2 regions of the Enterococcus sp. AAFC-DPL-6103 genome follow, and region 2 is predicted to be linked to the other one. Evidence: riboswitches for the same ligand, from Rfam matches in the RefSeq annotation. Region 2 holds a riboswitch; the other holds the start of a gene.
The links. A riboswitch is a leader RNA that binds a small molecule or an ion and turns the genes downstream of it on or off. The one in region 2 is predicted to bind magnesium.
Positions count from the first base shown of each region.

Region 1 (3,875 bases), 740 kb from region 2:
AGAAATGTCTCGTTCAATAAATAAAAATATAATTTCAGAAATTACTTCTCAGATTCTTGAATAATTTAGATGAGTTTGGAAGGGCTTTTTTTGAAGCACAGTGGATAAAGGTTGTGGCGCAAAGCGCCTAGCTTAAAGTAATAAGGATGTTTTTCTAAAAATAGTTTTTCATGTTTTTATGAAAAGAGGATTTATTGCTAAAGAAGTTGCTTTGGGAATACCGTAGATAAGGTTGAGGCTCTAAGAGCTATCTTTTGAAGTAAGGTAAATGATCAGTAGAAAGAATATTTGGATAACCAGAAAAGGATGGTAATGATTCAAAAAAGATACTTAATAGATTATTTTGACAGATTTTCTTTGAAAAAAGTGGGTTGTTGAATTGCGATGTTCGGGAACTAGTTGGGACAAAAAAGCTAGGAGTGGAATATCCTAGCTTTTGGTAGTGTGTTTTAAGATGGAGAACTGCTACTTTCTAGCAAATCCTTCTGTTCGTATTGATAAGGTGTTGATGGGAAAAATCGAGCAATCTCATTTTTTGAAGCATCACGAGAGTCTGAAGCATGAATGATGTTTGCTGTTCCAGGAAGTGCAAAATCTCCACGAATCGTGCCGGGCATTGCATCTACAGCCTTCGTAGCGCCAACCATTTTTCGGACAATATCAATAACGTCATCACCCTCTAGTACAAGATAAACGACAGGACCAGAGATCATGTAGTCAATCAATTCTTGGAAAAAACTACGACCAGCTAAGTGTTGATAGTGTTCTTTTGCAAGCTCAGGAGTCATTGTTGCTAGTTTCATGTCAACGATTGTTAACCCTTTTTCTTCGAATCGTTGAATAATACGACCAATTAGATGTCGGCGGACACCATCTGGCTTGATAATCACAAGCGTGTGTTCCATAAGATCACTCCTTTTATCCATTACTATAGTTTCATTATAGTAATGAAAAGCTTTTATGACAAATGAAATTCAAAAAAACATAGTTTTTTGTTAAATGATCCAGGAAAATAAATGTGCTTCATTTGTGAAAAAGCAAAAAATTTGAAAATAAATTTGACATTTCTGTCAATCGTTGTTACAGTAACCACTGGAAAACTAAATAAGATTTGTTAGGTGAGGCTCCTATACAAACACAGGCTACTGCCCAAAAATGTCGAGAGACGCCAATGGGTAGAACAGGAATTGTCGATCTAAGGCTTTTCATAAGGTAGCTAAAGGCAAAGGTATTTGCTTTTTACGTTGTATAGTGTCAAAACTCAACGATGAGATCGAAATAGCTTCTTTTTGCTGTGCTTATTTCAACCTTTCGCTGAGTTTTTGGCGAAAGGTTTTTTGTTGTCAACCTAACAGCTTAAATGTTAGTAATCCAAAAATTAAGGGAGCTGATTTTTGTTGGGACATTGATGTGGCAAGTACGAGCAGATTTTTGTAAAGAAAAAGAACAGATTTATGAAAGCGTAAGGGAGATGAGAACAAATGGATGACAGTTTACCGAAACCAAAGGGACAAGAGAAAAGTAACAGTTTGCTGAAACTATTATCTATCTGTTTTCAGCTCACTTATGTAAAAATGCTTCTCTCTTGACCCGAAAAATAGGAAAAACAGTACAGTAAATGTCTGTTTTTCTGATACAAGGGAGAGATTGACAATGGAAAAAAAGAAAGATACGCAAAAATTATATGCAAGTTTTGCACAAAAAAGCGAACGTGCATTATTCGACTTATTCCATAGCAGCGAAAAAGGAATGGGTACAGAACAAATTGAACAATCAAAAGAACTCTACGGAGATAATACGATTTCATATGGAAAGAAAACACCTTTTTTAATTGAAGTATTGAAAGCTTATATTACACCATTTACTTTAGTACTAATTGCTTTAGGGATTATTTCGTTTATTACAGAATATTTATTACCAGCTCCAGGTGAGAAGGATTTATTCGGCGTAATTATTATTTTTAGTATGGTAATTGTGAGTGGGACAATGACCTTGATTCAGTCAGTTCGTTCAAATCAAGCAGCTGAGAAATTAAAATCATTAGTAAAAGTGACAGCCGCTGTCAAGCGACAAGGTAAATACCAAGAGATTCCAATGGAAGAAATCGTTTGTGGTGACTTGGTACGATTATCTGCGGGTGATATGATTCCTGCAGACATGCGATTACTCTCTGCAAAAGATTTATTTATTTCTCAAGCAGCTTTGACAGGCGAAAGTTATCCTGTCGAAAAAAATGCGTTAGTTGCAACGGACGGGAGTAAAAATGAAACAAGTTATGAAAATCTAGCGTTTATGGGAAGTAATGTAATTAGTGGAAGTGCCACAGGAATTATCGTAGCCGTGGGAAACCAAACGTTGTTTGGTCATGTAGCACAAACGTTATTTGAAAAACCAATCAAATCAAATTTTGAATTGGGTATCCACAAAACATCAATGCTATTGATTAAGTTTATGGCATTGATGGCCCCAACTGTGATTGTCATCAATGGATTGACTAAAGGAGATTGGCTAGAAGCGTTCTTATTTGGACTATCTGTTGCAGTTGGTTTAACACCAGAGATGTTGCCAATGATCGTGACAACCAATTTGGTTAAGGGCGCTAGCGTGATGGCAAAAAAAGGAACAGTTATCAAAAATTTGAGTGCAATTCAAAACTTTGGCGCGATCGATATTTTATGTACAGATAAAACAGGAACATTAACTCAAGATAAAATTATCTTAGAATATCACATGAATTGTGAAGGTGCTGAAGACGACCGAGTGTTGCGTCATGCATATTTAAATAGTTATTATCAAACGGGTTTGAAAAATTTGCTTGATGTCGCAATTATTGATGAAGCTGAAGAAACACTTGATACAACCAATACTCGTTACAGAAAAATAGATGAAATCCCATTCGATTTTGAACGTCGTCGAATGAGTGTTGTTGTAGAAGATATAACAGGCAAGACACAGATGATTACCAAAGGCGCGATTGAAGAAATGTTGAGTATTTCTAAATTTATCGATTTAGAAGGAGACGTTACACCTTTAACGAAGGAAAGAAAACAGGAAGTTTTGGAAAAGGTAACAGCTCTTAATGAAGATGGATTACGCGTAATTGGTGTGGCACAAAAAACAAATCCAAGTGTAGTTGGAGAATTCTCGGTTAAAGATGAATCAGATATGGTGTTGATTGGTTACTTAGCATTCCTTGACCCACCAAAAGAAACAACGAAACAAGCACTACAAGCATTGAAGGATCACGGAGTAGCTGTTAAAGTGTTAACTGGAGATAACGAACTAGTAACACGCTCTGTTTGTCGCCAAGTTGGTTTAGAAATCGATGAGCTAATTACCGGTGAAAAAATTGCTTCTATGGATGATCACCAACTTTCACAAGTCGTTGATGAAAATGATGTTTTTGTAAAACTAAACCCACAACAAAAAGCACGCTTAACTACAGCGCTTAGAAATAATGGACACACAGTTGGGTTCTTGGGAGATGGCATCAATGACGCCCCTGCGATGAAAGTAGCAGATATTGGTATTTCAGTTGATACAGCTGTTGATATTGCAAAAGAATCAGCAGATGTCATCTTATTAGAAAAAGACTTGATGATTTTAGAACGTGGACTTTTAGCTGGTCGCGAAACATTTGGTAATATTATGAAGTATATCAAAGCGACGGCTAGCTCAAATTTTGGAAATATGTTTTCTGTTTTGATTGCTAGCACCTTTTTGCCATTCTTACCAATGTTACCTTTACAAATTTTATTCTTGAATTTAATCTATGATGTTTCTTGTATTTCATTACCATGGGATAAAATGGATCCTGAGTATTTAGTAAAACCTAAAAAATGGGAAGCTTCAAGTATTGGCAAGTTCATGGTGTA
Region 1 is NZ_CM177102.1:454,397-458,271, forward strand. Features, by position in the region: gene ndk (nucleoside-diphosphate kinase) at 450-905, opposite strand; M-box (ykoK) riboswitch at 1,104-1,280, shown strand; gene mgtA (magnesium-translocating P-type ATPase) at 1,654-3,875, shown strand, end outside.
Region 1: it holds a riboswitch for magnesium, as region 2 does, so the genes downstream of both, mgtA (magnesium-translocating P-type ATPase) here and AC4BC3_RS05840 (FtsW/RodA/SpoVE family cell cycle protein) in region 2, are expected to answer to the same signal.

Region 2 (3,875 bases):
CATAACAAGCTATTTTTTCTTGAATCCCATCGTGACACCTAACCCAATTCCTAACACAATCAGTGAAGTACCTCCTTGACTTAAAAAGGGTAATGGAATACCGGTTAGTGGCAATATGCCAATTGCTGCACCAATATTTTCAAAAATTTGAAACATCAGCCCAAAAACAAGCGCTACTGCAAGATAAAGATTCGCTTTGTTATTTGTCTTCAGCGCTGCAGAAAGTATTTGATAAAACAAATAAAAATATAGAAAAATAACAAATGCCGCGCCCATAAAGCCAAAGCCCTCACCAACTACGGTAAAGATCATATCTGATTCTCGAACTGGCACATACACAGAGATCCCGCTAATCCCACGTCCAAATAATCCCCCGCTACCAATTGCATAAAGACTTTGAACTTGCTGATACGCAATCGTGTCACGATATTGAAATGGATCGATCCACGCGCGAACACGATCTAATTGATAGGTCTTAAAATGTAAAGAGTAGAGCAACTTGTTTCCCCATTCGCTGAACACCAGAACTAACAATGTACCACCTAACATTGCACCGATGCTTGTGATGATCGTCAAGATTTTCCAATGTACCCCAGCAATAATAAACAGCGCACCTAGAATCGCAATAAAAACTAAACTTGTCCCAAAGTCTCGCTGCAGAAACATCAACAAAAAGGTAGGTAAACTGTACATGCCAATTTTTCCTAAATAACCTAAGTCACTTTTCAAATCTCTTGCTAATTTTTTTTGAGGCCATTCCATTTCAAAACGAACTGTCAGACGTACCATAAAAAGAATAAAACTTAGTTTCATCAACTCAGAAGGCTGGAAAGAAAATGAGCCGATTCGCAACCACCGTTTTGTGTTTGTTAAAACATACATTGATGGATCATAAAACCAATATAAGAGAGCCATCAATCCCAGTGACAGCACATACAAAATTGGTGCATATCTTAGTAAAGTTGCTGCAGGAATTCTACTAGTCGCAACTAGCAAGATAAATGAAACTAGACAAAAAATCGTTTGTTTGAAGACAATACGCCTAACATCGACCCCATCCAAATCAGCAGCTATTGCTTGCACTCCGATACTCATCAAATAAAAAAGGAAAATTGGCAAAAACAGAGAATAATTTAACTCATTGCTCAAACGTTTGACCATTTACACTTACCTCCGAAGAGAATTTTAGACAGATTCCTAAAGCAATCGATAAGAACAAATAACTTGTTCCTCCATAACTGATGAATGGTAATGGAATTCCCGTCATTGGAATCATTCCTAAGATACTTGCAATATTAATACTTGTTTGTAAGAGCAACAAAGTCCCGACACCAAAATAAATCAGGCTAATTTGTTGACTAGTTTCTTTTGCAGCTAACATAAATAATCGAAGAATGATTAAAAAAAGAAGTGCTAACACGATTAGTCCGACGATCATTCCCAATTCTTCTACTAAAATCGAATAAATAAAATCTGTTTCTGCTACTGGTAAATATCCTTTTTTTGTAATACTATTTCCTAACCCGCGGCCAAAAAAACCACCATTATATAACGCATAATAGGAATGACTCATCTGAAATCCTTTTCCATAAGGATCTAAAAAAGGATCTCTCACTAACTGAATACGGTCATAGGTATGCATGAATAAATTTGGCAAAAGATCATGATTACCTAGAAAAAGGATTGTTCCTCCTACCACAGCAACTCCTGCAATTGTTGCGAAAAAAATGGCAATTGAAAACTGATAAGGCAACTGTGCTGTCGTAATGATGACTAGTGCGATTCCCCAAAGAATGATTGCACCTGTCACTTTCGGTTGAAATAAAATCAGCAACCCACTAAATAAAACGAGAGCATAAGGTACCCACATTTCCTCCTTCCTTCGTTCCACCCGAAAAAAATACGCTAGATAAAGAATCAATGCAACGTTTGTTATTTCAGAAGGCTGAAATTGAATACCAACTAACGAAACCCATCGTTGTGCACCGTTGATATTTACACCAATGACATAAACCAAAATCAAACTAACGATTCCCAAACCCAGCAGACTTTTGGCAAGGAATCCTTTTAATAAAATTTTCTTTTTTAGCCGATAAATGCCAGCAATCACAAACCAACTCATTCCTATAAAAATGGCTTGCTTATAAAACAGCGATAATGCATTCTGACCCTCAACTGTCAGTCTGTACGAACTTGCGCTGAACACAAGTAAGAGACCGACTACGCTTACGCCTAAATATGGTAATAATAATAGCCAGTCGATCGATTTTCTTTTTCTCACAATGTTCTCTCCCCTTTTTAAGCACCTGTTTAAGACGGGAGAGAAACAGTAAATAGCCTTAAAAAAAGGACACCAAACGTTAGCAAAAAAACTAACAAATCTGGTGTCCCACACAATTAATCTCATCGTCTGAGTTTTAGCACTAAACAACGTAAAGAATTACTCTTAGCTATTTTATGAAAAGCCTTAATCCGACAATTCCTATTTTACACATTGGCGTCTTTCGACGTTTCTGCGCAATAGCCTGTGTTTGTTTAGGAGCCTCACCTAACAAGTTTACTTATATTTAATTTCATAAAAATATTACTTTTTTTCTCGAAGAATATCAAAATAAATCGTAAAAAACCAAATCTTCTTTAGAGTTGCTTATGAAATCATTTAGAAAAAATTTATATTTGGCCAAAAATAAGCCAAATTCAGAAGTGAGAGTAAATAATGATAGAGCAGTTTGTTGAAAAATCTGTTTATGTAAAAAGACACAGGTCTATTCTTACCTCGCCATCAGACTAGCTAATCTTGTACTCTTTTTAAGAACTAGGTCAGTACATTCAACTCTAACGTAAAAAAGTTTTGTCAGGCACTTAACAGTGACAGACAAAACTTTTTTGTTTTACTCATTCGATTTCAAAGCACTAATCATATCAATTTCTTTTAACTTTTTGTGCGTGATGAACATCACGATAGCAGAAAAGATAATCGTCAAAGCGCCTGAAACTAAATAGCCCATTTTCGGAATCAAAAGTGGAAAAGCCATATTGTCGGCACTAGCCATCGTAATAATGAACCATGTCAAGACCTTACCAATACCACAGCCCAATAAGATCCCTACCAAAGTAAAGATGACGTTTTCCCGAATGATATACATCGTGACCTCTCCGTCAAAGAATCCTAAAACTTTGATTGTCGCTAATTCTCGTTCCCGCTCTGATACATTGATATTCGTCAGATTAAACAAAACGACAAAGGCTAACGTGCCTGATAAAACAATAAAAATCAAAACGACTGGACGTAAATTATCACTAGCAAAAGCTTGTTTACTTGCTTGAGTACTCATAAAAGTCGTTGTTGTCACTTGATTGGTAGCTTGTAATTGATTCGCTAATTTCGTTTCATCTTGAGAAGACATTTCATGACTTTTGAAGATGATCGTATTTTCAGTGAAATCTTTATCCATGACTTGTTGATAGTAGTTTTGATCCATATAAATTGTATTACCTAAGTAATTTTCAACGATTCCACTAATCTTTATTTTTACTTTTTTACCCTCATTATCTTGAATCGTCAGATTACTTCCGACCTTCGCGTTGTAAGCTTTCGCTACACCTTCCGTGACAACTGCTCCACCATTGGGGATCTCTACGGTTGTTTTTTTGTCTGTTTTTTTCAAAGTGAAATAATCTTTAGCACGATCTGTATCCTTAAAAGCATACAACGATGCACTTAAATCACTGACCCCATCTTTTTTGAATTTCACTTGATCAGCAAAAACATTCATACTACCTTTGACTTGGTCATGAGCCCTCAGCACTTCATTCGCTTTTTGGACATCTCCCTCATCTTTCATCGTAACAATTCCTTGAAAGTGATTCAATTG
Region 2 is NZ_CM177102.1:1,197,553-1,201,427, reverse strand. Features, by position in the region: gene AC4BC3_RS05845 (FtsW/RodA/SpoVE family cell cycle protein) at 10-1,161, opposite strand; gene AC4BC3_RS05840 (FtsW/RodA/SpoVE family cell cycle protein) at 1,139-2,281, opposite strand; M-box (ykoK) riboswitch at 2,396-2,563, opposite strand; gene AC4BC3_RS05835 (ABC transporter permease) at 2,892-3,875, opposite strand, start outside.